DNA from 4 places in the Paenibacillus sp. FSL W8-0919 genome. Region 1 is predicted to be linked to each of the others. Evidence: riboswitches for the same ligand, from Rfam matches in the RefSeq annotation. Region 1 holds a riboswitch; each other region holds the start of a gene.

Region 1 (7,763 bases):
CGGACTCTTGCCGTACGTGGAATTTGTTACCGTGATGGGCTCCGCTGACAAATCCGCAGCAGGAACCGTTGCCGGAGGGGGAAGATCGCCCTCTGCAGCATATACTGACACAGCAGGGGCAAGCGGAGTAAGAACTAGGAGCAGGACAAGCACCCCAGTGAGCCATTTCGAAAACCTTTTGATCATGAATGGCATGACCGTTTCACCTCAATTTCTCAAATTTCGATTTGCAAAAGGATACAGCATTTTTCATAAATGTCTGTTCTGTCCGTGATGTCATCGCATAACCGGCTTGCAGACGTCATAGCCCAAGCCGTTAATCATACATGAAACGTCTCTGCTTGGCGTTCATCTTGATGACTGGTCCAGCTTCGCATGGTGATCGAAATCCTGCGATAAATGAAAGCGGTTACCGTTTTTATCTCAAAAATATGTACGGCAGACTCATCTCCCTTCTCCATGTCCAAACCTTCAACCTTTTGGCCCCGAGCCCTGCTACAGCCTCCTTCCCCGGCTTTCAGCGGTTTATTGAATTTTAAATCTATTTGTATCATGGAACCTTCCCTAGAAATTGAGAAGGGATACATTTCCATAGATTAGGGATAAAATCTTGTAATTTTATATTCTGTTAATAAATTCAAATCTCAGGAGCGTCCAGCCTCAAGGAAGCAAGGCTCCTAATCAAACGCTTTATGTACAGACCGTTCTATTTTCGGTATTAATGTCCTGGTAACAGAAAAAAGCTGTCCTAAGCAGACAAGCTACTTATAGGACAGCTCCCTTCACCTATATAGACGATTCCTCTACTTCAGCGGGCTAAGATGCTCATGCTTCAGCTTCCAAACTCCTTCCCCGGTCCGCACGAAAACATTGGTCGCTCTTCCCCTGCCGGTAGTAAACTTGCCTTGAGCATATCCCTCGTAGCGGTAGGTATAGATACAGACCGCCATCCCGGAATTCTCGGCAATCCACTGCACGTCCTCGGCATAATAAACCTCGTCCCGAACGACGTCCCAGGCATGTTCGAAGTAAGCGCGGATCTCGTCCTTCGTAACGCAGCTGCGGTCCGAGAACCAGTAAACCGCATTCTCATCCAGCAGTTTAACCACTTGATCGAAATCATGGGTGTTCGTTGCCGATATGTATGCTTCCAGCGCTTGTTGGTATCCCATAAGTGTCTTCCCCCTCCTCCTCTCTCCTCGCCAAATCTCTTCCAAAACCTTTTGCTTTCGCCTTCGGCCCAATTCGTTCCATTCGATGATAACGGCGGATGTTCTTCTTCTCCTGCCCATCTCCAATAAATATAAAGCTAGCTCTCATCATGGAACAACCTATTTTCTCTGAAAAATTCTTACGCCTCCTAATGAAATCCCAGGTCTGCATCTCTACGGATCGTGCTAAGATATGAAGCAATACGAGCTCATTATCAAGAGAAAGAATGTCAACATGATCGTCATGAGACTTGTTCACAGCTTGCCGTCCCCCATACTCCGGCACAGACCTAACGGGACGAAGTGAATCCCTCCGAATACAGGTGATTGCGTATGATGAGTATTGCCGATTTCGCGGAGCGCACAGGCATCGTCCCCAGTGCTCTTCGCTTTTATGAATCCAAAGGAATATTAGTGCCTGCAGAGCGCCAGGCCAACGGCTACCGGACTTATGGCGACCATCAAATCCACGAAGCGAAGCTGGTAAACAGCCTCCGTCAAGCGGGAATCAGCCTTAACGACATCCGAGGTTTCCTTGAATCGGATGAGGAGACACGCTCCCGGCTGCTGGAGCGCTGGCGACGGGAGGCGGAAGCCCGAATTCTCTCCGTACAGATTGCAAGCCAATATCTGAACGGAATGGAACCGGGGCCAGGCAGTCTTCATCTTGTTAGATGGGACGAACCCCTGACCCTGCTATGGCAGCCTTATGAAGTCCATAAGCCTGTTCATTCCTATTCGCTGGCTTGCGAGCATGCCCTTCAGCAACTGCGTCAAGCAGGCATCCGCCCCCAAGGAACCGGCCTGATCCGGGTCCTGGATTCCCGGGAGTCCAGCGTTCTGATCGAAGTCGGCTACCAACTGGGCCGGGATCCTAATGCAAAATGCCGTTCACAATCGCTTCCACCCGAAGCATACTTGGAAACCTTGCCTCCTACCTTGTTCGTCTCCGTCGACAGCTCTTGGGAAGATATCTTTATCTGCATGCGGACGATCCGATTTTTGGAGAAGTTCGGCTTTAAGCCTTCCGGCAAACGGATCGAGCGGCATTTTGAGGACTCGGACTCCTTCGAAATATTAATTCCCGTCATGCAGTCAACCATGGGTTGACCTTCAAGTAACTTGAAGGTTTATACTGGGTTTGTTCGTTCCCAAAACTTTCTTGCTAAGGAGGAGTTTCGTAAATGCCTGCGCTAAAGCTCGATGATTTTGATGGAGGATTTATTATTGCCCCTTGGGACCGGTTCAAGGAGCTCATCACATGGTACAGCACGCACTTGGATTTGAAAGTGACATACGAGGAAGATTTTCCGGTCGAAAAAATGGCCACCCTGACATTCCCTGCACTCGGCTGTATTCATATCAAGTCCGTAGAGCATGGGCATCCCCATTTTGCGGTGGATTGGGGCCGGAACGGAAATGTCCGTTTTTGCTTTACGGCAACCGACCTGGATGCGGTACATACATACTTTCGCAATCAGAACATCCAAGTGACTGAAATTACGGAAGGAGCCTTCGACCGCACCTTTGACTTCTACGACCCGGTCGGCAACCGATTAACAGCGATCGAGCCCGAACCCGGGACCGAGGAATGGGTTGCCAAGGCCCCTACGGCACGCTTTCCATTTCAGGCTATCCCCCGCTTTGGCGTCGATAATCTGGAGGATGCGATCCAGTGGTATGAGACGAATCTGGGCGGCAAGGTCGAACGGATTAGCGAGGACGGCACTTCCGCGATCGTGATCATGACGAACGAAGGCGCGCCGGTCTACCTTGAGACTGCCCGTCCCGATCACACCAAGGACAGGCTGACGGTCGCTGCACGGCCGTACTGGGTGATCCGAAAAAAGGCCGATTTCTTCGAAACCCATAATCGCTTGAAAGAACAGGGCTGGCATGTTACGGATTTCGCCGGGAATCCCAAGACGCTGGTACTGTTCCACACCTACGATCTGTACGGTAACCAAATTAACATATGGTGTTATGAGGACTGTTAATTGCAAGCAATTTGATAAGCCAAAAGGCACTCCCTGAAGCAGGGAATGCCTTTTTTACTGAAGCCGCTTATTATTTACGTGCTCGTTTCCTGCCTTGATTTCACTAAACAAATTAACCTCCGGATCAGGAGTCTTTGGCTCAACAGCCGGATGTCCTGTACCTGCTCCGGTAAAGTATTGAGATAGCAAATCCTCCAACTGTGATAAGGTTACCGGCTTTGCGGAATCCTGCAGTTCATAACCAAGCAGTCCGTTGGGCTCGATCGTAGCCGTTTTCACATCACTTCGTTTGGATATCCCCTGCTGCCGCAATTTCATCTCAAGCGCATCCACGGTTAACCTTAGCTTTTTCATATTCTGCAATTGAAGCTGCCCATTCTCTATAACGATAACGGCTGGTCCCTTTATCCACCTCTCAAAACGGCTCCAACGCACTTGCATAAATTCGACCAGGATGAGAACCAGAATAAAGACCAGAGCCGCTGCAAAGGTCAGAACTAAGTTTTCTTCGGCGATCGGTTGAACGATGATCGTTCCGATGGAAATCATCGTAATGGTTGTGGGTACGGTCATTTGGGAGATTGATTTTCGACCGGATATGCGGAGCACCAGCATTCCAAAAATAATTAAAATAAGGGATTTCCAGATCTCATTCCATAGCTCATTCATAGACTTGTCTCCTCAATCGTTCAATGATTCCCTTATGTTTTGGTCAACGAGTAACCATCTTATGCATGCCCTTACTCATTTTGATGGATAATATTTAACTAGTCCCTCTCTTCCCCATTATTTTGGTTTGCGAATCGCGTAATTTCGGATACAATCAATGACTGAAAAAATTATCCTGAGGCGAGGGGTGCTCTATGCATCATTTCAATGAGATCTTCGTTCAATTGTTAATTTTGCTTGCGATATCGATGGGGGTTATCGCATTGGCCAAAAAAGTAAACCAGCCTTATTCGATTGCGCTCGTTGTGGTAGGTTTGCTGCTCGGATTGCTGCATATTCCCGTTTTGGACGAAGCCGAAACTTTTATTACGCAATCCAATGTATTCCAGGCGATCATCATCTCCTTGTTTCTGCCTATCCTGCTTGGCGACGCCACATTAAAGCTTCCTTTCTCCCACTTACGGCAGCAGAGCAAGCCGGTGGTTGCTCTGGCGATCGGCGGAACCTTTCTATCTTTCCTTATTATCGCACTGGCGATGTATGGAATCATGGGACTGCCTTTACCTGTAGCTTTTACCTTTGCAGCGCTTATGAGCGCAACGGACCCGATTAGCGTAATCTCCATCTTCAAATCCCTTGGTGTTTCCAAGAAAATGGTGACCATCATCGAAGGGGAGTCGCTTTTCAATGACGGCATCGCCGTCGTGTTATTCCAAATTTCATCCGTATACTTGCTCTCCTATATAGAGATGGGCTGGGCAGGCATAGGCAGCGGGATCTGGCTCTTTCTTCAGTTTAGCTTGGGAGGGATTGCGATTGGAGCCATCCTCGGCTTTCTGTTCTCACAGCTCATTCGTTTTTATGACGATTATCCGCTGGAGATTGCCTTTTCGATGTTGTTGTTTTTCGGAAGCTACTTTATTGCCGAGCACTTTCATGTCTCGGGAGTTATCGCCGTCGTCGTAAGCGGCTTGATCTTCGGCAGCTACGGCAGCCGGATCGGGATGTCCGAAACCACGAAGATGAATATCAATTCGTTCTGGGATGTCATTACCCTGGTTGCCAATTCATTGATATTCCTTATGATCGGCCTAGAAATCAAGCATATCGATTTCACGGATAAATGGGCGCTGATTATCGCCTCCATCATTATCGTGCTGATTGGAAGAACGGTCGCTGTTTATACCAGCTTGAGCTTCCTGCGGAAATTTCCGTCATCCTGGAAAGCTCTGCTGAATTGGGGCGGCTTAAAAGGGAGCTTATCGATTGCACTTGCGCTAAGCCTGCCCGCCTCCTTCGAAGGGCGCGACGATATCCTCGTCCTTACATTCAGCGTCGTCCTGTTCTCGCTTCTTGCACAGGGGCTGACGATAAAACCGTTGGTTACCAAGCTTAAGCTGTCGAATCCCGTCAAGGAGACCGAATAACTAACTAGAGCAAGATCGAATATTTATTGAAAGTCCGAAACCTCGCGAGGGAACTCGCGTAGAATACCTAAGTATAGATTAAGCTGCATCGTTTCAATAACGTCACATGACACTTCGGGATCAAGGTTTACATTTAGATCTACCTAGCTTAGTATATACTACGATAATCTTATATTATTGATCGCTTAATCCCCACCACTTGGGGAGCGGGGGAACCAGCGAAGCCGCTAACGGCTTCAGGGGTGAATTCTTTCCAAGCCGGAAAGAACGGGGACTCTCAGACCCGAATCCGACAGCTAACCTCGTCAGCGTCTCGAGAGATAACGCCCGTGCAACTTTGACTTGTTTATTCGGAACACAGTCCAAAGCCTGGAAGCAGATTGTCTCTGCTACCGGGCTTTTTTTCCTTGGGTTCAGAAGACTCAAGCCGCTTGATCAGAAAGGAGCAGATGCATTCATGATACATCATGAAAAAATTATGGTGTGTGTTTATTATGGGCCGAACGGCGAACGGCTGATTCGGAGAGGAGGCGAGCTCGCCAAACTACTGCAATGTCCCCTCTATGTGATGAGCGTCATTCCCTCGGCTGTGGATGAACTCGATCTCGAGCAGGAAAAATTCATGGCCCTTTGGCAAACCATCTGCGATGAATATGGAGCTTCGTTCATCACCAAGCCTAATGATAATCGTCATAAAGCTTCGGACATCATCGCCGAGACCGCCAAGCATTATCAGATAACGCAGCTGGTCATCGGACAATCCGGCCAAACACGGTGGCAGGAAATCACACAGGGTTCATTCGTCAATGAGCTGCTTAATCGAATCGGCGAGACGGATCTGCACATCGTGGCTGTGCAGCGAATGGATCAACACATCGTGGAGACTCACGAGCGTGGAATTCCGGTTACGGTTGTCAGCAAAGATGGACTATATCTGATCCGTAAAGGTGAAGACGAAGGGGACGTTGTCGCGGAGGGGCTGTTCTTCAAGGAACTGAATACGGATTTCGAAACCGGTTTGTTGCGTATAAAAACCGATCGGGAATTCAAGTATTTAAAGGTAAGTCAGGGGAAAGTCGCAGACACTTCGTTTTTCCTAAGTCAAGCATCAACACCCCTTGACCATGAGAAGGATTATGGATAGTAACGCAACAACCCAACGATCCGCTCCCAGCAAAATCGAAATGTTCATCAACAAACAAAAAAGCAATATGAGCCCCCCTCAGCTCATCCTGATCGTATTTACCATCTTAATCTTGATCGGTACCTTGCTGCTCGCGCTTCCACTGTCCTCCGCCAGCGGTACATCCGTAGGACTGCTGGATGCATTATTTACTGCCACTTCCGCAATCTGCGTGAATGGCCTAGTTGTCGTGGATACCGGGAGCGTCTACTCAACCTTTGGCCAAGTCATCATTATGATATTGATTCAAACCGGCCGGTTGGGCTTTATGACCTTTGGTGTCATGGTTGCCATCGTGTTAGGGAAAAGAATCGGGTTAAAGCAGCGTCTCATGATTCAACAAACGACCCACTCCACATCGGCACAGGGACTGGTCAAACTATCCCTGTATATGGTGCTGATCTCATTTGCCTTTGAAACGCTCGGAACGATTCTCCTCGCCATTCGATGGCATGAGATCGGCTGGGGACAAGCACTCTATTATGGACTTTTTCATTCCGTCTCTGCCTTCAACAACGCCGGTTTTGCCCTTTGGTCGGACAGTCTCTCTTCCTTTGTCGGCGATCCTGTCGTCAACATAACGATTGTCTTGCTCTTTGTTATTGGCGGACTCGGGTATATTGTCGTTGTCGATCTGTTCCGCAAGCGCTCTTGGAGGAAGCTGTCCCTTCACTCCAAGATTGTCATTCTTGGAACGGGCATCCTATGCGTGTTCGGCTTTGCAGCGATTCTCGTACTGGAAAGCTGGAATCCGGCTACCTTCGGGCATTTGAACGGAGGCGAGCGGGTGCTCGCAGCATTCTTCCAGGGCATGACCCCAAGAAGCTCCGGGTTTAACACGATTGACATCAGCAGCATGCTGGCGGCTTCCCAGTTCATTATCATCATTCTGATGTTTATCGGAGCAGCCTCAGGCGGAACAGGGGGAGGCATCAAGATCAATACGCTTGTGGTACTCATACTGGCAACCATCCAAACCTTCCGTGGCGGCGGCCAAGTCCATGCCTTCCAGCGCAAAATTGCGATTGAAACGGTCTTGCGCGCACTAGCTGTCGTTATGAGTTCATTGGTAGCCGTACTTGTCGTTGCCCTCCTGCTCACGGTATCCGAGGGAATGCTGGAGGAGCATTTTCTAGAGGTTCTCTTTGAAGCGACTTCGGCCTTCAGCACAACCGGGTTGTCTATGGGACTCACGAGTGAGCTGTCTCCTGCCGGCAAATTCATTGTGATTGTCACGATGTTTGCCGGGCGGCTGGGTCCATTAACGCTCGCTTAT
Region 2 (7,763 bases), 250 kb from region 1:
CAGCAATATGGAAGCGCTCATCCTGGAGTGCAACCTGATCAAAACGCACCAGCCAAGATATAATGTACTGCTGAAGGATGACAAAACCTATCCATATCTAAAAATTACGAACGAAGAGCATCCACGCCTGGAAGTAACGCGCCGGGTGCTTAAAGATAAAGCCAAGTATTTCGGACCCTACCCGAACGCCTATGCCGCCCAACAGACGAAAAAGCTGCTCGACCGCATGTATCCTTTGCGCAAATGCGGGGTTATGCCGAAAGAGGTGTGCTTGTATTATCATATGGGCCAATGCATGGCTCCATGCGTGAAAGAGGTGCCGAAGACCGCCTACGAGGAGATCACCAGCGAAATCACCTCCTTTCTAAGCGGCGGCCATGAAGAGATCAAGAAGGAGCTGCAGCGCAAAATGCAGGAAGCCGCAGAGGACCTGTATTTCGAACGCGCCAAGGAGCTGAGGGACCAGATCATCCATATCGACACCTTGATGGAGAAGCAGAAGATCACCACAACCGACACCCGGGACCGTGACGTCTTCGGTTATGCCGTGGATAAGGGCTGGATGTGCGTGCAAATTCTGTATATGCGCCAGGGGAAAATGGTGCAGCGCAACAAGTCGATTTTTCCGTTCTACGGTGACGCGCACAGCGACTTCATGTCCTTCATCGCGCAGTACTACAGCGATAACCCTGCCGTGCCGCAGGAAATCCTGCTTCCGGGGCCGGTCTTGATCGAGGAGGCCGACTCCGATGCGCAAGACAGCATCGCGGCCAAGGATGATTCGATATCGGAGGGAGCAGGCAGCCGAGCCGCTGCTTCCAACGAGAGCGGCCTGGCCCCAGGCGCCGGTGAGGGCGATACCGCTGGATCGCCTGCCTTAGCAGTCGCTGAGGACCCGTCCGGCTCAGGTTCGGCCGGCGGTCCGGAAAGCCCCGGGCAAGGGGAGGAGGCCGAACGTCTGGCCGCCGCGACAAAAGCCGAGAACGAGCGGGCGGAGGCTGCCGGCCTGGTGGACGCCGCCGGAGGTGCAGCCGCCTTGCAGGAATGGCTCGGCGTTAAGGTGCATGTGCCGCAGCGCGGCTTAAAGCGCCAGATGGTCGGGATGGCGATTGAAAATGCAAAGGTTGCGCTGGATGAGAAATTCCGCTTAATCGAACGAGATGAGGAGCGGACATCGATTGCCGCGGCCAATCTCGGCGAAGTGATCGGCATCGAATCCCTGAACCGGATCGAGGCGTTTGACAACTCGAACATACAGGGAACGAATCCGGTTTCGGCGATGGTCGTGTTTACAAACGGGAAACCGGATAAGAAGGAATACCGGAAGTACAAAATCCGCACCGTGCAGGGGCCGGATGATTACGAGACGATGCGTGAGGTCATCCGGAGACGGTACGAGCGGGTGCTGAAGGAGAATCTGCCGCTGCCGGACCTGATCGTGGTCGACGGCGGCAGGGGACAGATATCGGCTGCGATCGATGTGCTGGAGAATGAGCTGGGACTGTTTATTCCGGTCTGCGGGCTTGTGAAGGATGCCAAGCATAGAACGGCGCAGCTGATGGTCGGCGATCCGCCGCAGCCGGTGTCCCTGCCGCGGGACAGCCAGGAGTTCTACCTGCTTCAGCGCATCCAGGATGAGGTCCACCGGTTTGCGATCTCCTTCCATCGAGAGCAGCGCGGCAAATCGATGGTTTCGTCCAAGCTGGACTCGATCCCGGGCATCGGCGAGAAGCGGCGGAAGCTGCTGCTGAAGCATTTCGGCTCGATCAAAAAAATAAAAGAGGCTTCAGTCGAAGACTTTAAGCCCCTTTCGATCGGTGAAAAATTAGCTACAGATATACTCAATGCCCTTCGTGATGAGGAGTCGTGACATACGGCTTCTCTTTTTTTGTTGGATTCAAGCGATAGATCACGTAAGCCACGATTGCCGGCAGCACCATATAGAACAGGCCGATTAGCACATTAGGGGCCCCTTGAAGCATGACCAGGCTGATTCCCATGAGAATGCTGTTGAAGACGACATGCGAGAACATGGCCGCAATATATCCGTATTTCAGGAAAATATAGCTGAACAGCAGGCCGATAATGACCAGCTCAATCGGGCGGGATACGACTGGGTAAATCGGATACAGCGTATGGCCTAGCGCCCAGATGATCGAGGTGATCAAACTCGCGACAAAGGTGCTGCGCACGATTTTCTTCACCATTCTAATGCCGAACAGCCGGTATACCGCTTCCTCCGAAATGCCTGCCAGCCAAGCCATCAGCGGAAACAGCCATGGATAGAGCATGTTGTAAGGCGACTGCGAGGCATCGGTCGTGGACCAGGTGTTCAAGGTCAGGCCGAGCGCGATGAAGATCAAGGACTGAATGCCGAGCAGAATGAGGGCCCACAAATAGCCCACCTTCATGCTTTCCAAGACATAGCGGCCGTACCCGGGCTCCTTGGCACGCGGCCACGGATTAAGCCCGTCTTCCTTTCGCCATAGACCGCTTCCGCCGACAAGCGAGAAATAGAGCAGGGCGGAGAAGACGAGGGAGTAGATGGCGTAGAAGATCATCATCCCGATGATGCCGGTCTCGGACATTCCTTGTGCCTTAAAGACCGGAACCAGGTTGTACGTATTCAGCATCTGGATGACAAACAACAGGACGGACAGCAGGATACCGCGCTTAAACGAGGTATAGGCTCTGGTCTTGACGCTGTAGACGATGGCCAGGATACCGAGCACAAGCGTAAACAAACCGTACCCGACCAGCGTCAGCAGCGTTGCATCCTGCGTCTGCTTGTTCACATAGGCAGCATGCGCTGCCGGAACCGAGAACGCGGGCTCGAAGGAACGCAGTGTCCCATGTTCAAAGGTAAACTCCAGCTGCAGCCTCGAATCCCCGATGGCGGCTTCCGTGACGGTATATCTCAGCTTAGGTTCGCCTTCCCGGGTAGAAAGCTGCAGCTGCGTCGCATCGTATCCGGCCCACTTGAGCCACGGCTCCGCGAGCGCCTGCTTCTCGGCCAGCGTCATGCCTTCCTCAACCAGAAGCAGCATTTGCTTCCGGACCTCCCCTTGATTCAGCTCGATCCTGTCGTAACTGGAGCGGGCGGAATCATAGGAGAATCCCGCGATGCCGGCATTCTGCATATGCACATCCACGTTCAGCGCATCGCCACCCGGCAAGGTGAAGCGGACGCGGTATACGTCATATGGGTATTTGGCTTCGTAATTCTTGTTATACTCCTTTAGCTTCTTTTCCTTGGCCAAATATCCGTACAGCTCGGAGTTGGACTGGTATGTAACAAGGGGGTCTTGCCCTTCGGAAGCAGGAAACCCTAAACGTTCGCGAGCGAACCGTGACGCCGCTTGCGCAGCCTCATCCTTGGAAATGATTTGCGGATAGGGCGTATCGGTCGACTCGAAGGAAGTGGATGGGAGTACCTGGAATATAAGAAACAGGATCAGACCGATGATGGCCGGTGCGATAAGCTTCTTTAGGTTAGGCGTCAGCTTCAGGGGCTCTTCGGCACGGTTCATGAAATTCCTCCTCTTAATTTTAGTGCTTTCCGATATGAATAACCGGCCCCGCAAAAAGCGGATCATAGAGTCAATATAACATACATATGAAGAACAAGCCCTGCTTATCCCAAAGGGCCAATAATGAAATAAAACGCTGAAAATGAATGAAAGGTTTCGAAAACGTTAGAGAACCATATCCTTGTACTCTTGAATATGCCCAATTCGCGCTCATTTAAAGACTTTTTGGTAAAAAAACGACGTTGGGTTCGCTTCCGGATTGCGTTATAATCACATCATGCTTCAAGGAACCGAATAAACCAGCCGAATTTCGTAATGAGAACGGGGGAACCATGTAATTGGGGTGAATTTCATGATCTCTTTCGGATCATGGATAGGGCGGCCTGTGATAATGCCCGAATCCGTCAGCTAACCTCGTAGGCTGTTGCACAGGAACCAGACCGTGAAGGGCACTGTTTTCCAGTGTCTTTTTTCTTTGATTTTTTTGGAGAAGGTGAAACTTTGAACTCAAAAATGAAGTGGCTTAAGCTGTCACCTCCGCAGATCCTTGCGCTCGGTTTTGCGGCGGCGATCCTGGTCGGTACCATTCTGCTCATGCTGCCCGTATCCAGCAGGACCGGCGAACCGATCAGCGGGATTGACGCCATGTTTACGGCGGCTTCCGCCGTCTGTCTGACCGGGCTTGTTGTCGTGGATACAGGCACAAGCTTCAGTGCTTTCGGACATACGGTGATCCTTCTGCTCATTCAACTCAGCGGGCTCGGGTTTATGACGATGGCAACCCTGTTCGCCCTGGTATTCAAGCGGAGGATATCGCTCAAGGACCGGCTTGTTCTGCAGGAAGCGATGAATCAGTCCTCCATCGAAGGGATCGTTCGTTTGATCCGGCGGGTGTTTATCTATTCCTTGACCTTCGAGGCGTGCGCTGCCGTACTGTTTACACTGCGCTGGGCATGGGATATGCCTATTGGAAAAGCCCTCTATTTTGGGGTGTTCCATTCCGTTTCGCTGTTTAACAATGCAGGCTTCGATCTGTTCGGTGATTTTCATAGTCTCACGGATTATGTCGATGATCCGTTGGTAAACATCGTATCCATGCTGTTGATCATATCCGGCGGCATCGGGTTCGTTGTATTATCCGATTTGATCGATTTCCGTCAAAAAAGGAAGCTGTCGCTTCACTCCAAGGTCGTTCTCTCGATGTCGGGGGCGTTGATCTTCATCGGGGCGATCATCATATTTATTTTTGAGTTCACCAATCCGTTAACGCTGGGCTCCTTGGACGGGGGAGGTAAAGTGCTCGCCTCGTTCTTCCAATCGGTCAGTCCGCGAACAGCGGGCGCGAATTCGATTGATATCGGCGGCCTAAGGCAAGCTACGCAATTTTTCATTATTATACTTATGTTTATCGGAGCGTCGCCGGGATCGACCGGGGGCGGAATCAAGACGACAACCTTTATGGTGATGGTAGGGGCCGTATTCGCAATGATGAGAGGGCGTGAGGACATCGTCTTATTCCGGTTTCGCCTCGCTCAGGAGCGGGTCTTAAAGGCGTTAACGATTGCGCTTCTTGCGCTGCTGCTCGTATTGACGGTATCCATGATCCTGTCCACGACAGAGGATGCGGATTTCCTGGAGATTCTATTCGAAACGACCTCGGCCTTCGGTACCGTCGGCTTGTCGATGGGATTAACGCCGGATTTGACGGTGTTCGGCAAAATATTGATCAGCTTAACGATGTTTGCCGGACGTCTAGGTCCGCTGACGCTGGCTTATGCACTCGGTCCGAAAAAGGGTAAAGAATTGTATCGTCATCCGGAAGGCAAAATGATTATTGGATAAGGAGTATAGGAGAGACATGAAACCAAAGCAATTTGCAGTGATCGGTTTGGGGCGGTTCGGCTCGAGTCTGGCACTGGAACTAATGGAACTAGGCTATGAGGTTCTCGGCATTGACCGGAACGAAGAGGTCGTCGAGGATATGAGCGAGTATCTGACCCATACGGTGGTCGCCGATGCTACGGATGAGGAGATGCTGAAATCGCTCGGCATCCGCAACTTCGACTGCGGGATCGTCGCGATCGGAGACGATATCCAGATGAGCATTCTGTCCGCCATCCTGCTCAAGGAGCTTGGCGTATCGACCGTCGTGGCCAAAGCGATTTCCGTGCTGCACGGCCGGGCGCTGCAGAAGCTGGGTGTGGACCGGGTCATCTTCCCCGAACGGGATATGGGAATCCGTGTGGCTCACCAGCTGGTTACGCCGAATCTGCTCGACTATATCGAATTATCTAAGGATTATTTGATCGTGGAAATGACGGTAACCGATTGTATGGACGGCAAGACGTTAAGCGAACTGAACACGCGCGTCCGTTACGGTGTCACGGTGGTCGCCCTCAACAAGCGATCCGGCATTATCGTCGCGCCGACGGCGATGGACGTGGTCAACGCCGGCGATGTTATGGTCGTCATCGGCTCCAACGACAATGTGGAGCGGTTTGAGACGGAAGTCGTGAATCTGCAGCAGAAATAATACAAAAAAACCTGACGATCTCTAGGTCGTCAGGTTTTTTCGCTGCTTCTCTTCCGCGAGGCTTCGGAAGAGCACCTCGGTTTCGTTAATCCAGCGGCGGGCGGCGCTGCTAAGCTCTGAAGCATCCCCGTAAATCAGGGAGGTCGTCCGCCGCGTCTCCATGAGCGCGGGGATGTGAATGTCCACAAGCCCGTTGTCGGAGAGCAGCTGCGGACGGAGGTATGATTTCGGAAGCAGGGCCGCTGCTTTGCAGGTCGGGATCAAGCGGACGATCGCTTCGAAGGAATCGATCTCCATCCGAATATCGGGCATGATGCCCCACCGGTGAAACAGGTCGTCCGTCAGCTTACGGTACCAGGTGCCGGTCGAGAAAATAATCATCGGAAGCCCCTGGAGGTGCTCGACCTCGACATCCTCCAGCTCCGCCAGCGGATGGACGGCGGGAATGACGAGCTCCAGATGATCGTCAAACAGGGGAATGCAGTTTAGTCCCGGTTGGTTGATGGAAGAGGCGACGATGCCGACATCCACCCGTTTATCCCTTACATAAGAAACGATCTCATGGGTTTTGCCGGTAATCAGCTTGATTTCCGCGGCGGGATGCCGCTCCATGAACGCGTTGACGAGCGGGGGCAGCGTCGTCTGCAGCGTCGTAAGGCTCGCGCCCAGATTAATCGAGATCTGCTCCCCTTCCCGATAGTGGGCGAGCGTCTGCATGAGCTTCAGCTGCTGCTGGCGCTGCTCCAGCGCAAAGGTATATACGATCTGTCCGATCGACGTCAGCTCAAGGCGCTTGCCGCGCCGGTTGAACAGGGGCAGGCCGAGCTCGTCTTCGAGCTTGGCGATCTTCCGCGAGAGCGCAGGCTGGGACAGATTCAGCAGCTTGGATGCTTTATTGATGCTGGATTGCTCCACCACAACGGCAAACATGTCCAGATCTTCGAACATGATATTCCTCCATTATATATAGGATGGTGTTCCAATATCCCCTTATGCGTATAGATTATAACGATTAATAATTATATTGCAATTCCCTTATAAGAAAAAAAGGAGTAACATGAAACATGACACAGGATGTTCACACGTTTGTGGAAAAAGGGAACATTTTGTCGTTGCACGCGAAAAGCACAGTATAAGTAAGTGTAATTGTTCCGTAAATAGGAAAGAGTGAAATTGAAAACGCTGCACATTGGAAAGGGGAACGTCAACAGATGAAAGGGTATTATTCCAGAAAGCTGCATTCCTTACTCGGTGTCATACCGCTTGGAGCATTTCTGCTCAGCCACATGATATCCAACTTTCAGGCTTTCGAGGGTGGAAAGGAAGGCTTCAAGGGAGCCGTGAATTTACTGAACAGCTTGCCTCTAATCTTCTTCCTTGAGCTGTTCTTGATCTGGCTGCCGCTGATGTACCACGGCATTTACGGTCTGTACATTGCGTATCAGGCCAAAAACAACATCGGCAATTACAATTATGAGCGGAACATCCGTTTTACCGTTCAGCGGATTACCGGGGTTATTACGTTCGTATTTGTGATCTGGCATATGTACGACACCCGTTTTCAGATCATGATCGGCAAGATCACCCATGATGATCTGGGTGCCGTCATGCACGATATCGTGAGCAATCCTGTATTATTTGTTCTGTATATTATCGGCGTTGTATCGGCTACGTTCCACTTCGCGAACGGCCTTTGGGCA
Region 3 (7,763 bases), 870 kb from region 1:
CTGTTCCTCATGGCTTGGTGATTTTGAGCCGGTATCCATTAAGATGGCGAAGGATCAGAGCTTATCGCTCAATCCGACCAAGATTTCCGGGCTATGCGGAAGATTGATGTGCTGCCTGAAATTTGAGCATGATAATTATGAAAGCGTGAAAGAGGAGCTTCCATCCGTTGGGAAGCTGGTCGTGACCTCGCTTGGAGAAGGCAAGGTTGTCGGTATCAATGCGGATAAGCGGACGGTGCATGTTCAGCTGTTTGAAATCGGGAAGGTCAAGGAACTGCCGATGGACGACGTGGTCATTAAATAGTCCAATAGAATGTTTATTTTCGGGGTGTAGACTTGGAGAAGAAAAACATTTTTGTGCTCATTCAAGAGTTGGAAACACAGATGGGACATATACACAGTGAACTGGGTGGACTCAAGCTGGTCATCAAGGAACTGCTGGAAGAGAACCATCGCCTCAGTCTTGAAAATGAACAGCTCCGGAAAATATTAAAAAGGGAAGTCAATCCGGCGGAATTGGAACACCCGGTAGCCTCGATGCCTCAGCCTCGTGCCGAGCAGGAGGATCAGGAGGAAGATGTGGTCGGGGAAGGATACGACAACCTGGCCCGTCTCTATCACGAAGGCTTTCACATCTGCAATGTGTACTATGGACATTTGCGTACGGAAGGGGATTGCCTGTTCTGCTTGTCATTTTTGAATAAATAAGAAGCCGTAGGGATATTGCCTACGGTTTTTTTCTAGCATTTGAAGGTTATACTGTAAGGGATCTTCAGGCTCCTTGCATTTGGTGAACACCGCGAAATAAAATTATGAGCACGAAGGGATCGGAGTCTCAATCCCGACACGTGCCCCTAACTATCAAGCCAAAGGGTTGAAACTATGAAATTGAAGGACGTACATTTACATCCATCCGAGCGGATTGATGATCTGCTGACGCATGAGCTCGGAATCATCCAAAGCGAGGAGGTGTTCAGCTTCTCTATGGATGCGGTGCTGCTTGCACGGTTTGCCAGCATCCCGCGGAGAGGGAAGATTCTTGATATGTGCACCGGGAATGGAGTGATTCCTATTCTCTTGTCCACACGGACAGGCGCACCGATCGAAGGGATCGAAATACAGCCGAGACTGGCCGATATGGCAAGACGAAGCGTCTATATGAATGATCTTGAGCACCAAATCACGATCCGGGAAGGCGACTTGAGAGAGCTGTACAAGGAGACGGGATATGGCGCATACGACGTGATCACGGTGAATCCTCCATATATGCCGATGAACGGCAGCGACATCAAGCTGAATCCGCATCAAGCCATTGCCAGACATGAGATTCATTGTACGCTGGAGGAAGTGATTGCTTCCTGCTCCAGGCTGCTTCGTCAAGGCGGGAAAATGAGCATGGTGCACAAGCCGCTGCGACTGGCCGAGATTATAACGCTTATGAGTAAATACCGGATTGAGCCGAAGGTGATCCGTTTTGTTCACCCCCGTGCCCATCTGGAAGCCAATATGGTGTTGATCGAGGGCATACGGGACGGGAAGCCCGAGGTTCGCCTACGGCCGCCGCTCATCGTTTATGACGAGCAGGGGAAATACTGCGCCGAATTTATGGACATATATTATGGAACGAATGAGGATGATCAAGCATGAGGATATCATTGCAGCGAAGCTTTGAATCGCCAGGTGCAGGGAGCACCGGATCGTTATTTTTGGTTGCAACCCCGATCGGCAATTTGGAGGATATGACCTACCGGGCGGTACGCGTTCTTAAGGAATGCGATATCATTGCGGCGGAGGATACAAGACAGAGCAGGAAACTGCTTACGCATTTTGAAATTCCATCCAAGCCATTGTTTAGTTATCATGAGCATAATAAGGCGGCAAGCGGCCCTGAAATTATACGATATATAATAGAAGGAAAAAATGTAGCGCTCGTGAGCGATGCCGGTCTGCCGGCGATTTCCGACCCTGGCACCGACCTCGTGGCACTGGCGATTGAAGCCGGAATATCGGTCATTCCGGTTCCCGGAGCAAATGCCGCGTTATCGGCGTTAATCGCATCGGGCCTGCCAACCGAACGGTTTACGTTTATCGGATTTTTGCCCAGGGAACGCAAAGACATTGTGGCACAGTTAAACGCGCTGCAATCGGCCCAGGGAACGCTGATCTTCTATGAATCCCCGCATCGCATCAAGAAGACCTTAGAGCTAATGAAGGAGGTTCTGGGCGATCGAAAGATTACGCTGGCCCGGGAGCTCACCAAGCGCTATGAGGAATTTGCCCGTGGAACCGTGGAAGCATGCCTATCCTGGCTAGAGGAGCATCCGCCTCTGGGCGAGTACTGCGTGGTGGTGGAGGGCAGAAACCCCGAGGATGAGCGGATGGAGCTAAATGCTTGGTGGCAGGAGCTTTCCTTAGAGGAGCATGTCGGCAGATATGAGCAGGAGGGATTGAGCCGTAAGGAGGCCATGAAGAAAACAGCGGCAGACCGCGGCGTATCGAAGCGGGATATCTATAATGCGCTGCTGGGGGATTAATTTTAGTAGCCTGCTGCGCAAGTGACTAAGAGGTGGTCCCCGCAGCCTGCCGAAGTCAACAACTGCCCGGGGCACATTTAATCTGAACTAGGCCGTCTCTGACGAACAATATCATTTTCCTCATGATCGCGGTGAGGATTTACATAGCGTTATGCCGACCGCGGGAAATTGCGCATAAAAAAAGACCTTCCTGCGGCCGGGTTCATAGCCGAGGAAGGCACCAAGGAGATATGAAAAAGGTTAGAATTAACAAAATGTGATTGTGTACCTATTATATACTAATATCTTTAATTTGTCACAGGTGTAGGGATTTCCGAGATACATTCATGGCAAACGATTTTACCTTTGAAGTACGTAACGTTCTCAGCATTGCCGCAGAAGATGCACGCAGGCTCATACTTCTTCAGCATGATGCGTTCACCGTCCACATAAATTTCAAGAGCGTCCTTCTCGCCAATGCCGAGTGTACGGCGCAGTTCGATTGGAATAACGACCCGTCCAAGCTCATCGACTTTCCTTACAATTCCTGTTGATTTCATCATAACTTATTAATGCCCCTCTCGCCATAATTTAAAAAAGTCATAATTCGACATAGTTCTATTTTTTATGTTATTTATAGTACCAACGATTCCCAAAACAGTCAACCTATATTTTTGAGATTTCGGAACCTATTTACGAAAATATAGTGAAATAAACCGCTGTCCTACAACGAAGTTACCATTTTTGAACCAAAAAACGCTTCACTTTTCAATATGTCGATTTGGAAAGCGCCAAATTACCTAATTCGACATTGTTCGACATTAGATGTCAAAAGAAGTGAAAATAGTCCAAGTCCTAAATTTATGACTTAAGGAGTGATTTATGATGCGCCTGCCAATCTCAGAGGAAAAAGTGTTTAAAGATCCGGTTCATAATTATATTCATGTACAGGATGATATTATCTGGCGGTTAATCGACACGCCGGAATTTCAGCGGCTTCGCCGGGTCAGGCAACTGGGCACGTCCTATCTGACGTTTCATGGCGCAGAGCACAGCCGATTCTCCCATTCCTTGGGTGTCTATGAAATTACAAGAAGAATCATCTCGCAATTCGAGCGAAGAGGATACTCCGATTGGCCTGCGGAAGAGAGACAAGTGGCCCTATGTGCAGCGCTCTTGCATGATCTCGGGCACGGACCATTTTCCCATTCTATAGAAGAGGCGTTTCAGATGAACCACGAGGATTGGACATGCCGGATCTTGCTCGGCGATACGTGCGTGAACAAGGTGCTCCTGGAGCTGGGGGAGGACTTCCCGGAGCGGGTCGCTTCCGTCATCCGCAAGACGTATGACAAACCGATCGTGATGAATCTGGTGACGAGTCCGCTGGATGCGGACCGAATGGATTATTTGCTGCGCGATGCCTATTACACCGGCGTCAATTACGGGACGATCGACATTGACCGGATTCTGCGGATGCTGCGGCCGCACCGGGACCGGATCGTTGTGAAGGAATCGGGGATGCATGCCGTAGAGGATTATCTCATGTCCAGATATCAAATGTACTGGCAGGTGTATTTCCACCCGGTAACAAGAAGCTCGGAAATCATACTGCGCCAGATTTTCCGCCGGGCGAAGGAGCTCTATGAAGCAGGGTATGCGTTTCAGTTCATGATCGAACCGCTGCCGGCTCTGTTCGAAGGCCGCTTGACCGTTCAGGAGTATCTGCGGCTGGATGAGGCGCTCATTCAAACGGCGTTTCTGCAATGGACGGCCGAGCAAGACCAGCTCCTTAGCGAATTATGCGGCCGATTCATCCATCGGAAGCTCTATAAATATATAGAAATCGACACCGGCAATCCGGAGACAATCGACGCCATCCGCCAGGCGTTTCGGGAGGCGGGTCTTGATCCCGCGTATGATGTGGAGATTGATTTTCCGACCGATCTTCCTTATGATAAGTTTCATTCGGGCATGCCGTTGAACGAGAAGCAAATTCTGCTGCTGGACCGGCATGACCAACTTCGGGAAATTTCCGAGGTGTCCGATATCGTACGCTCCATTAGCGGGATCCATAAGGGCCGGAATTATCTATATTACCCAGAGGAGAGGGTAGAGCCGCTGCTTGACCGGATGCCGGCCGAAGTTGCGGATTTATTTCGCAGGCAGGGATGAGTCCGTTATATTCGATGGACCATGGCTTGGATCATGGATGGACCTGGTTCAAGGCCGGACGCACGAGGCATTGATAATGGACAACCATAGAACTGAATGATAAAGATTATGCTGGATAAGATACGATCAAGGATCGACAAGAAAGGAGTGGGAGAGAATATGCTGTTCGACACACACACCCATCTGGATGCTCCCCAATTCGACGAGGACCGGGAGGAAACCATTGCCCGGGCGCTTGAAGCCGGCGTCAGCCGGATGATCAATATCGGATTTAATCGTGAAACGATTCCGACCACGATGAAGTTGGCGGAGACGTATGATTTTATATATGCGGCGGTAGGCTGGCATCCTGTGGATGCGATCACGATGGAGGAGGGCGACCTGGAATGGATCGCTTCACTCTGCAGTCATGAGAAAGTCGTTGCGATCGGGGAGATCGGCCTCGATTATCATTGGGATACGTCTCCGAAGGAGGTGCAGCACCGGGTGCTGCGCAGCCAAATCGGACTGGCCCGGGAGCTCCGTATGCCGATTGTAATTCATAATCGTGATGCGCATGAGGATATCGTGAAGATTTTGAAGGAAGAGAAGGCTCATGAGGTTGGCGGCGTGATGCATTCGTTCTCAGGCAGCTGGGAAACGGCCAAGCTATGCCTGGATATGGGCTTTCATATTTCGTTCGGCGGGCCGATCACGTTCAAAAACGCCAAGCAGCCGAAGGAGGTTCTGGCCAAGGTTCCGCTCGATCGTCTGCTCATTGAAACGGACTCGCCTTACCTGACACCACACCCCTTCCGAGGGAAGCGAAATGAGTCCGCTTATGTGAAATTGGTGGCCGAGACGGCAGCCGAAATTCGAGGCATGTCCTTCGATGAACTGGTCCAAATTACCACTAAAAATGCCCTGGAACGATTTGGCATTTCGTGAAAACGGGAGCAAAAGCGATGAAATAGTGAGGAATTGCGATTAATTAAAGTTTTTTAACCTGAAAAGACGATTGTTTTACAATTTTTTAACCATTTACATCAAAAAATGTGCTTGATTGTTCCTTTACAACCTGCATGGAAACAGGATATCATCTTTTCAGTGATAAGAAGCTGCAAGTTTGCAAGCTGAAACTTCAGCGATCATATTTCATGAACCGTCTCGCTTAATCTCCGAAGTCTGGGGAACGGGGGAACCGATACTGCCGTGCATGGTAAACTGTCGTGCACGAGCCGTATATGATTTCTTTATCGGGTCTTTGGGGTGAATGTGAAGGTCCTCGCCATGAGCGGGCGACCGGATCTAGGGCGTCTCTCTTACGTCCGAACCCGACAGCTAACTCCGTAAGCGAAGTAAGAGGGGAATTCTCGTGCATACCATTTCCATGATTTCAATCATCAGGAAGCCACGTTAGAGCCTCTAGTACTCTTTCACGCTGGCTTCTTTTATTTTTGAATATTGGAGAAGGTGTCGTCATACTGTTGGTAAACAGGAGGTGATTCCTAGTGGTGAACGGGAAGACGGGGATTGACGCAGGGCGTTAGATAGATAGCAGCACGCCTTGCGAGAATAACTGCTATAGTCACGTCAAAGGCATTCATGCGTTACCTAAGACGGCGGGACTATGAAGGAGGATGGAATAGTGGGCATTTTTCAACCTGAAGAAACCCATGAATCACAATCATCCAGCATGTCTTACGCATTGCGATGGAAGCATGAGAATTTGCGTCAATTGATGATGCTCGGCGCCATGGGGGCTGTTACGGTATCACTTCTCGTATCGCTGGTTATCCATGATCAATCGGGCAAGCAAGTTCAAATTGTGGTCGATGGCCGCGTAACCACGGTAGAAACCAGAGGATCGTTGCTTCAGGAATTGCTGGATGAGCAAGCGATCACGCTGAATCCGCAGGATCAGGTCTCGATGCCTTTAAACGGGACGATCCAGGATGGGGACCGGATTATCATTGACCGTGCAATCCCAGTTAAAGTAACAGTAGGGGGCACCACCAAAACCATATTCACGACCCAGGACACGGTCGATAGTGTACTCAAAGAAGCTGGCATTACGATCAAGGGTGAAGATATAGTAAAGCCGTCACAGGACACCAAGCTTACCAGTGATATGGACATTCAAATCGTTCGGGTTACGAAGCAGACCGTATCGGAGAAGGAGAACCGTGAGTTCCGCGTCATCAAGACTGCGGATCCGTCGCTGGAGCGCGGTGATAACCGTGTCATTCAGCGGGGCGAGCCGGGCGTTCTCGTTCATCACTACGAGAAGGTGTACCATAACGGCAAGCTCGTATCCAAGACGAAGGTCTCGCAAGAGGTCGAGCGTAAGACGAAGGACAAAATTATTGCCGTAGGCACGAAGAAGGTAGAGAAGCCTGTCGTGCTTCAAGCGGCAGCGACTCCAAATGTGAAGTCTGCCCCAGCGAAGCTTACGGGCACTAGAAAGGTATCCACCGCCAAAGCGACGGAGAATAACGTCATCTCCAGAGCGGGTGTTGATTTCAAATACCAGAAAGTGCTGAATAATGTTTCAATGACCGCATATTCCGCTGAGCAGGCGGGAATCGGAACCCGCACGGCTTCCGGAACACGGGTAACCGAGGGCCGGACGATTGCAGTTGATCCGAGCATCATTCCGATCGGCTGGTGGGTGTACATCGAAGGCATTGGCTTCCGCCGTGCAGAGGATACCGGCGGAGCGATTAAGGGACATAAAATTGATGTGTATTACGATTCGCTGAAAGCGGCCATGAACTTTGGCCGGAAATCGGGGCGCACCGTTTATGTGATCGGTCCCGTAAAGCCTGATTTGAACTAATGAATCCCAATTTCTAATGACATTGCCATTCTAATGCTAACGAATTTAGCTTATAATAGATCATAATGAAGAAGAGGAGAAACTCCTCTTCTTTTGTTTTGCGGCGTATTGGTCGCATTTTTGGGGCCATCATGTAAAAAATACGCCGTATGGTTTCAGCCGATGCCGATTCAAGGAGAACGGTCGGACAGGCGGTATGTGTCCTTTTGGGAAGGAAGAGAGAACGTTATGATCCGAGAAGTAATTGTGGTTGAAGG
Region 4 (7,763 bases), 940 kb from region 1:
GGGTATCCCTGGCGTCCGGATCAAGCTGTACCTTGATCCTGCTCATAAGGATTTGAAGGAGCGTTATTTTGATACAGCCAAAACGGCGCTGTCCTCTTTCGGCAAATGGTACGGCTCCTATCCGTACTCCACATTATCCATCGTTGTCCCGCCTTATTCCGGCAACGGTGCAGGCGGCATGGAATACCCGACGCTCGTCACCGCCTTCGGAGCCAATAACGACTCGCCCGGATATGAGCTGGAGCGGACCGTCATCCATGAAATCGCCCACCAATATTTCTACGGCATCGTAGCCAATAACGAATTCGAAGAGGCATGGCTGGACGAGGCCTTTGCTTCCTATGCCGAGGAGAAGGTCATGGAGAAGCAGTACGGAATTACATCCAATACCGCAGCGCAAGGCGCATCCATTACGTCGCCTGAACCGCTTAAGATGGAGTCCTGGAAATACAGCTCGCATGAAAATTACGCACTCAACGTCTATACACGCGGCAAGCTGGTGCTCCAGGGCATCGAGCGACAAGTCGGATCCAAGACGATGGATAAAATCATGATGACCTACGCCAAAAAATTCCGCTTCAAGCATCCGACAACGACGGACTTCCAGAAGGTTGTTGAACAGGTTACCCAGTCCTCATGGCAGTCGTATTTCGATCAGTACGTTTACGGCAGCCAAATGGCTGACATCGCGATCGACCAGATCAAAACCAAAAATAAAGGCTCACAAGCGCACCCACAGTTTGTTTCGACCGTAAACATCACGAGCAAGGGCGGCGATGTTACCGATGTGCCGATTGTGTTCGCTTTTGAGGATGGCAAGCTTGTTGAGCGAACATGGAGCGGCAAGAACGGCAAAGTAACTTATACGCTGGAATACCATACACCGCTCGCCTGGGCCATGGTGGATCCGAAATATACCATCATGCTGGAGAATAAACACATGAATAACTATATGAAGGCTGGCATGGATCCGAAAGTCGTTACACGTTGGAATCTCGGTATTACCAAGCTCGTGGAGACGCTGTTCGGCAGCATGTCGTGGTGAGGGGGGAGCACATGAAAAGCTATGCAGGCCAAGGCTGGATCAGTGTTAAAGATCAATTATACGTCTCCATTCTACTGTTCTTGTACCGTCTTCTCTGGGGCTACTGTCTGTACAGGCTCGTGAAATCCGCCGTCGTCCCGCTTTTGATGCGGTACCCGGATCCGGCTCCTAACGAGCTGAGCCGCCTCCTGTTCTTCTATGAGGGCGAAATGAGCTTGTCACTCAGCAATACGGTTCATACCTACGGCTGGATCCTTGCCGCTCTGCTCCTCGTCCGCATGGTGCTTACCCCGCTGATTCGCGCCGGCATCTTCTACAACCTCCACCAGGAGGCCCGTGGCGAACGCGGTCTGTTCTTCTTCATCGGCATGCGGAAGCATTGGAAATCGGTAACGGTGTTCTATCTCATCGAGCTTGTTCTTACGGTTGCCCCGGGTTACTGGATCATTCCCAAGGCTCTTCCGGCACTGCTCGGCTCCATTCAGGAGCCTTCCCAGCTGCTCCGGGTGCTGCCTTACGTGGCGGCCTGGTTCCTCTATACCTATGTTATTCGCCTTGTGCTGCTGTATATGCAGTTCGGGCATACCGGAGAGCTCGGTATGATCGCATCCGTCACGGCGCTCATACGCAAGCTGGGAACGGCCGTACTGCTGTCCATTACTGTTGGTGGAGCCGCATTTGTCATTCTCTTGCTGTTCAGCTCGGCGTCCCTGTTCTGGGCGGGATTAATCGGACTCATCATTCAGCAAGCCTCCTATTTCCTGAACGGGCTCTTCCAAATATGGGGAATTTCTTCCCAATATCATTTATGGAGAGCGTCCGTAGCTTCAAATCCATAACGGTTACAAAAGTTACATTTCATTAACAACCATACATCGTTTAAATGTGGTAAAAAGCTTGTAACCGGAAGCTAAAGCAGCCTCCGAAAAGGATAGATTTCGAACGATAACTTCTACATCCAACCGGAATCCTCAACGTTCCCCTCCCATATTTATACAAAATCCCTGTCCCACTTCAATGTGGACAGGGATTTTTGTTAAAAAAACAACTTTCCTCGTTTGCCAAATTGTTAATACTCTGCTAAAATAACGAATATGTTAGTAACAACTTTGTCATTTTTATTGTAACTATTGTCATCATGTTAACATGTTGGAACGTCATATTGGGTTCATCGACATCTTTTAAAAGCCGAATTCCCGTCTTCATACGGGAAGCGGGGGATCCGTTTTGGGTGAATTGATCTCGCTAGAGAGGGATCATAGGGGACCTTCAACCGAACCCTTAAGCTAACCTCGCAGGCAATGGAAGGAGCTTTTTGTTTTGAAGAAGAAGTTAACAGCCATCTCTTTAGGCTTGGCCCTTGCGCTCACGATTGGAACCGGTAGCGCTTTCGCGGATTCCAAGTTGAATACCGTTATCAAACCAACCATCGGTGTCTCTTATAAAACCGGCGGAACCACTACAAAGGGTTTTGATTGCTCCGGATTCACCAGCTATATTTACAAGAAGCTGGGCCTCACCCTGCCGCGCACTTCTGCAGCACAATACAAGGTAGGTACCGCGGTATCGAAGAGCAACCTGAAGGCCGGGGATCTCGTATTCTTTAATACTTCCGGCAGAGGCGTTTCCCATGTTGGCATTTATGTCGGTGGCGGGAAGTTCGCCCATTCTTCCTCCTCGCGCGGCGTCATCGTTAGCCCGCTCAGCCAGAGCTACTACGCGAAGCGTTATGTAGGCGCGAAGAGAATCATGAGCCAAAGCACGTACAAGTCCCTTGCCGTGAACTACAATTAATTGACTGTACCGTAATTTTTCTGAATGTCCATAAGCCCTGGAGCATGAGATGTGCCGATCTCACCCAGCGGCTTTTTTTCTATAATTTTTCGTCTATACCTCTATAACGTTTCTGGCCATGGAAAAGTTCTATGTTTTTCGGAAAATCCAAAAATATTTTTTCCATTCTGTATGCTCAAAGCCACCAACAAGATTCGGCCAATCCGAGCGCTTACATTTTATTTACCCTTCCAGAATTAACCTAAACAGCAATACGAATAAACAATCGAAAATTTTTTAGCTTCAGTTTCGTTTCCCCCTGCGCTATTATCTTTGCAATCCCGCTCAGCAGCATGTATTCTCTCTCTAACGGAATTGTTTTGAATGAGAGGAGTATTTAGATGGAGGCGAATTTACCCTCGTTTCATACCGTGGTCATGCAGGAAGCCCATGCCGCTGAAATTTGCACCTGGTCCTATCCCCCGCCCTATAATATATATGGCTTTCTTCCTTGGGAGCAGATGAAGGGACTAGGGGTGGAATTCGGGGATCCCGGCATCCGCCTGCAGCAATACCTGTCCGTGCTGGATGAGCAGGATCAGCTCTGGGGGTTTGCCCAGCTTTTCCCTATGGCAGGCGTTACGCGTCTAGGCCTGGGCATGCGGCCTGATTGGTGCGGCCGGGGAATGGGTAAACGGTTCGTGCAGGCAATTGTGGATGAGGCGAAGCGGCGCCGGCCTTCGGACGAGATTGATCTTGAGGTGCTTACCTGGAATGAACGGGCTATCCGGACTTACCGGAAGGCTGGCTTTTACATTGCCGATACGTACGAACGCCTTACGCCGACGGGCATGGCGCCTTTTTATTGCATGGTGTATGACCCGATGGCCAATGAGGAATAGTAGTCTTGTCTATATGAAAAAGTACAATTTTGTGTACTTTTTATGAAGGCAGGCTTGAACATTGCTTTTTTTGTCACAACTGGCTATGATGTGTAAGGATGTTGGTTTATAATGAAGACAAGTGCAAAAGTGCAGTATACATAGAAAGGACGATATGACGATGCAAAAATGGATCATGAGCGGACTGTTCTTCGTCGCATGTGCGTTGGCTATTGCGCTGATGTTTACGCTTCCAGGCAAGGAGCAGGTGGCGCAGGAAGAGAAGCCAACCATGCCGGAGGTTACTTTGGATGCCGCTGCGGCTGAAGCTACATTGAAAGCCAGCTGTATCTCCTGCCATGGCGATCAGCTCCAGGGCGGTGCAGGTCCGGCTCTGAATCAAGTAGGCGGACATATGGATGCGAACGCAATCTTTAACGTAGTTACCAAGGGACGTAAAGGAATGCCTTCCTTTAAGGATCAGCTGAAGCCTGAGGAAATTGCAAACATCGCGCTCTACCTTGCTGAGAAAAAATAATCCATCAGCTCTTATTACGCAAAACACGCTTGGATCCCCAGACTGCTGTTTGGATCCAAGCGTGTTTTTTAATTCTCGGGCCTAACGCTTCTGCAGCTGCCCGAATCTACATTGCCTATTCCGGATCCTTCAGATCCTTGGATCGGCTCTTCTCATAAACTTCGTTAAATTGCTGGGCCTCCTTGATGTCGACGGCCGTTATTCCGCCGTCATCCCATGACGTCAGGCGCAGCGTCACCGTTTTATAATCAATGGTGATGTAGGGGTGATGTCCGAAAGCTTCCGAAATCGCTGCCACCTCATCAACAAAGGCGATTCCCTTCATGAAGGAGGAAAAGGTGTACTTTCGTACAATCCATCTCCCCTGTTCAAATTCCCAGCCTTCAAGCTTCTCTAGATGAGCCTCCACTTCCTGCTGCGTATAAAGCATCATTATATTCCTCCCCGAAAAAAACCTTTCATAAGCCGATTGTTACGTCCTTAGGGCTTCTTTCCATCTATTTTATTCCATGCTTCATTCCTTGATAACCTGCCTGGCTTACACGAGCGCTACGAATGCCAGCTCTTCCTCACCGATCAAAATATGTATCCGATGATTCATCCGATCATGCATGACAACCCCGCTGCCGACCGTAATGACCGGCTCTGTGCCCAAGGCATAGAACAGATCCTCCGCCAGCGCCTCATGAACCTCGGCCTGCTCGGCATCCTCCAGCCTGCCCCAATCCTCCGGATCCATTTCAAAGAAGACATAGCTGTCAGGAATACGCCCAACGGCTTCCGTTAATTCGGTCAGAATTTCGCCGTAATCCCTTCCGTGCTTTACGCCCATCTCCATCACTCCTTCCTGCCATGCTAAGCTTCGATTACTCTTCCTTCTATTATACCGGAAATTACAACTAAAAAAAAAAGCCCGATCTGACGATAAATAGGATAACGCCCCGTAAAGGCGCGCGGTTCGCCGCAAGAGCCGCTAAAAACGAATGGATTCGTTATTTATTTCTCACGGATGAGGTGTAGCATGGAAATTTCAACACTTATAGGTTTGATTCTCGGGCTTATCGCGGTGCTGGTGGGCATGATCCTCAAGGGTGCCTCCATCGCGTCTTTGATTAATCCGGCAGCTTACTTAATCATTCTTGGCGGAACTGCCGCAACTTTATTCATCGGTTTCCCTCTTTCGGAACTGAAGAAAATTCCCAAGCTGATCAAAATGACCTTTGTGAAGCAGCAGCTGATGGACAAGACGGATATGATCAAGCTGTTTATGGAATGGGCTTCCATCACTCGCCGTGAAGGATTGCTTGCCCTGGAAACCAAAGTCGAAGAAATTGATGACGGCTTCCTGCGCAATGGCATGCGGATGATCATCGACGGCAACGATCAGGAATTCGTCCGCGACGTGCTGATGGAAGACATCAATGCCACCGAAGAGCGCCATCGTTCCGGGGCTTTGATCTTCTCCCAGGCCGGTATGTACGCTCCGTCGCTCGGGGTTCTCGGCGCTGTTATCGGTCTGATCGCAGCCCTTAGCCACATGGAAGACATGGGCGAGCTGGCCCACGCGATCGGTGCTGCGTTCATTGCCACCCTGCTTGGTATTTTTACAGGTTATGTTATCTGCCATCCGATTGCAAATAAACTGAAGCGTCTGTCGAAACGCGAGGTGGAAATCCGCCTTATGATGGTCGAGGGCCTGCTGTCCATTCAGTCGGGTGTGTCCACGATCGCCATTAACCAGAAGCTGTCCGTGTTCCTGACACCGTCCGAGCGTGCTCAGCTTGATGAGAGGGAGGCTGGTTCTAGTGAGCAAGAAGACTAGACACGAGCCGCACGAAGAGCATGCTGATGAATCCTGGCTTCTCCCTTATGCCGACTTGCTGACGCTCCTGCTTGCGTTATTCCTTGTGCTCTACGCCATGAGCGCGACCGATGCGCGCAAATTCCAGGAGATGAGCGAGGCCTTCAGCATTGCCCTAACGGGCGGTACCGGCGTGCTGGATTACAGCAAGACCCAGCCAAGCGACGATCCCCCTGATGTTAAGGATCATAAAGCGACAGCACCCACCATTCCCGCACCGACTGCCGACCAACGACGGGCTGAGCTGATGCGTCAGGAGCAAGAGGAGCTGGAGCAGCTCAAGAAGCAGATCGATAATTATATTAAAAATAACGGGCTGACCTCCGAGCTAAGCACCAAGCTCAACCATTCCCAGCTCGTGCTGACGATTCGCGACAACGCGCTGTTCCCGTCAGGGGAAGCTGTCGTGAAGCCGGAGGCCCGCAAGCTGGCTGAGGCCATCTCGCAAATGCTTCAAAAGTTCCCGGATTATGAAATTATCGTATCCGGTCATACCGACAATGTTCCGATCTCCAATAGCAAATACCCGTCAAACTGGGATCTGAGCTCGGACCGCGCGCTGCAATTCATGAAGATATTGCTGGCGAACTCGTCGCTGGATCCGAAACGCTTCATGCCGATCGGCTACGGCGAATACCATCCGATCGCGGACAATGCAACGGCTGCAGGCCGGGCGAAGAACCGCCGGGTTGAAGTGTCCATTATCCGGAAATATCAGGACAGCGCAACCTTTACGAGTGTCGACGAAGCCGGCAATTAGCCGCCGCAAGTCCCTATAAATGAAACAACCGATTCGCTTCTGCCAAACAGACGAATCGGTTGTTTTTTTGTATCTCCGGTACTTCCAGCGTATGGTATTTCCTCTACTCCAGCTTGTAATTCAGCAGCTTGCCAAGCTCCTGCTTCTCCGCAGGGGTCAAATCCCGCCAAGTGCCTACCTTCTGCTCCCCGAGAAGGATGTTCATAATCCGGATCCGTTTGAGCCTCCGAACCTCGTAGCCAAACGCGCTGCACATTCTCCGAATTTGCCGGTTCTTCCCCTCGGTTAGAATAATGCGGAATACCCGCTCCGAAATCCGGGTGACCTGGCAGGGCAGCGTCATCTCGCCTAAAATTTTGACGCCGCTGGACATCCCCTTCAGGAAGGCCGGGGTAACAGGGCGGTTGACCGTCACGATATATTCCTTCTCGTGCTTGCCCTCGGATCTCAATATTTTATTGACGATATCCCCGTCGTTGGTTAGCAGGATTAAACCCTCGGAATCCTTGTCGAGCCGCCCGATTGGAAAGATGCGCTCCTTATGGCCTACGAAATCGACGATATTGCCTTTGATATGCGATTCCGTCGTGCTTGTAATGCCTACCGGCTTGTTAAGCGCAATATAAACGTGCTGCTGCTTCTTCTCCTGCAGCGGACGCCCGTTAATACGGACATCATCGCCCTCCTCGGCTTGGCTTCCTAATACGGCAATCTCGCCGTTAATCGTTACCTTCCCGCTCTCTACAAGCTTGTCCGCTTCCCGCCGGGAGCAATATCCCGTTTCGCTAATAAATTTATTGATTCTCAAGCTGCCATCCCCTTATTATGTCACTCATCGTTTGATGATGCTTCCATGTCTGATTGTCTTGCCGCAGGAAGAACGATGCTGATTTTCGTTCCCACCC

The links. A riboswitch is a leader RNA that binds a small molecule or an ion and turns the genes downstream of it on or off. The one in region 1 is predicted to bind cyclic di-AMP.
Region 2: linked by a shared signal. The riboswitch ahead of NST44_RS10120 (TrkH family potassium uptake protein) and the one ahead of NST44_RS08840 (histidine kinase) in region 1 are both predicted to bind cyclic di-AMP.
Region 3: linked by a shared signal. The riboswitch ahead of NST44_RS04995 (ubiquitin-like domain-containing protein) and the one ahead of NST44_RS08840 (histidine kinase) in region 1 are both predicted to bind cyclic di-AMP.
Region 4: linked by a shared signal. The riboswitch ahead of NST44_RS04650 (C40 family peptidase) and the one ahead of NST44_RS08840 (histidine kinase) in region 1 are both predicted to bind cyclic di-AMP.

What each region holds. Positions count from the first base shown of each region.
Region 1 is NZ_JBBOPV010000001.1:2,035,131-2,042,893, reverse strand. Features, by position in the region: gene NST44_RS08875 (glycosyl hydrolase family 18 protein) at 1-195, opposite strand, end outside; gene NST44_RS08870 (YybH family protein) at 804-1,172, opposite strand; gene NST44_RS08865 (hypothetical protein) at 1,120-1,470, opposite strand; gene NST44_RS08860 (helix-turn-helix domain-containing protein) at 1,545-2,321, shown strand; gene NST44_RS08855 (VOC family protein) at 2,396-3,208, shown strand; gene NST44_RS08850 (DUF421 domain-containing protein) at 3,263-3,877, opposite strand; gene NST44_RS08845 (cation:proton antiporter) at 4,072-5,304, shown strand; cyclic di-AMP (ydaO/yuaA leader) riboswitch at 5,477-5,629, shown strand; gene NST44_RS08840 (histidine kinase) at 5,762-6,448, shown strand; gene NST44_RS08835 (TrkH family potassium uptake protein) at 6,441-7,763, shown strand, end outside.
Region 2 is NZ_JBBOPV010000001.1:2,289,387-2,297,149, forward strand. Features, by position in the region: gene uvrC (excinuclease ABC subunit UvrC) at 1-1,870, shown strand, start outside; gene NST44_RS10115 (CPBP family intramembrane glutamic endopeptidase) at 1,842-3,530, opposite strand; cyclic di-AMP (ydaO/yuaA leader) riboswitch at 3,822-3,968, shown strand; gene NST44_RS10120 (TrkH family potassium uptake protein) at 4,044-5,372, shown strand; gene NST44_RS10125 (potassium channel family protein) at 5,389-6,063, shown strand; gene NST44_RS10130 (LysR family transcriptional regulator) at 6,085-7,011, opposite strand; gene NST44_RS10135 (succinate dehydrogenase cytochrome b558 subunit) at 7,275-7,763, shown strand, end outside.
Region 3 is NZ_JBBOPV010000001.1:1,164,753-1,172,515, reverse strand. Features, by position in the region: gene NST44_RS05030 (PSP1 domain-containing protein) at 1-304, shown strand, start outside; gene yabA (DNA replication initiation control protein YabA) at 337-708, shown strand; gene NST44_RS05020 (tRNA1(Val) (adenine(37)-N6)-methyltransferase) at 883-1,647, shown strand; gene rsmI (16S rRNA (cytidine(1402)-2'-O)-methyltransferase) at 1,644-2,534, shown strand; gene NST44_RS05010 (AbrB/MazE/SpoVT family DNA-binding domain-containing protein) at 2,822-3,076, opposite strand; gene NST44_RS05005 (HD domain-containing protein) at 3,399-4,688, shown strand; gene NST44_RS05000 (TatD family hydrolase) at 4,848-5,615, shown strand; cyclic di-AMP (ydaO/yuaA leader) riboswitch at 5,826-6,039, shown strand; gene NST44_RS04995 (ubiquitin-like domain-containing protein) at 6,316-7,506, shown strand; gene rnmV (ribonuclease M5) at 7,735-7,763, shown strand, end outside.
Region 4 is NZ_JBBOPV010000001.1:1,091,154-1,098,916, forward strand. Features, by position in the region: gene NST44_RS04640 (M1 family metallopeptidase) at 1-1,045, shown strand, start outside; gene NST44_RS04645 (hypothetical protein) at 1,057-1,884, shown strand; cyclic di-AMP (ydaO/yuaA leader) riboswitch at 2,222-2,361, shown strand; gene NST44_RS04650 (C40 family peptidase) at 2,366-2,839, shown strand; gene NST44_RS04655 (GNAT family N-acetyltransferase) at 3,220-3,720, shown strand; gene NST44_RS04660 (c-type cytochrome) at 3,881-4,237, shown strand; gene NST44_RS04665 (4a-hydroxytetrahydrobiopterin dehydratase) at 4,353-4,667, opposite strand; gene NST44_RS04670 (hypothetical protein) at 4,776-5,069, opposite strand; gene motA (flagellar motor stator protein MotA) at 5,259-6,059, shown strand; gene motB (flagellar motor protein MotB) at 6,043-6,858, shown strand; gene rluF (23S rRNA pseudouridine(2604) synthase RluF) at 6,962-7,666, opposite strand; gene NST44_RS04690 (ATP-binding protein) at 7,687-7,763, opposite strand, start outside.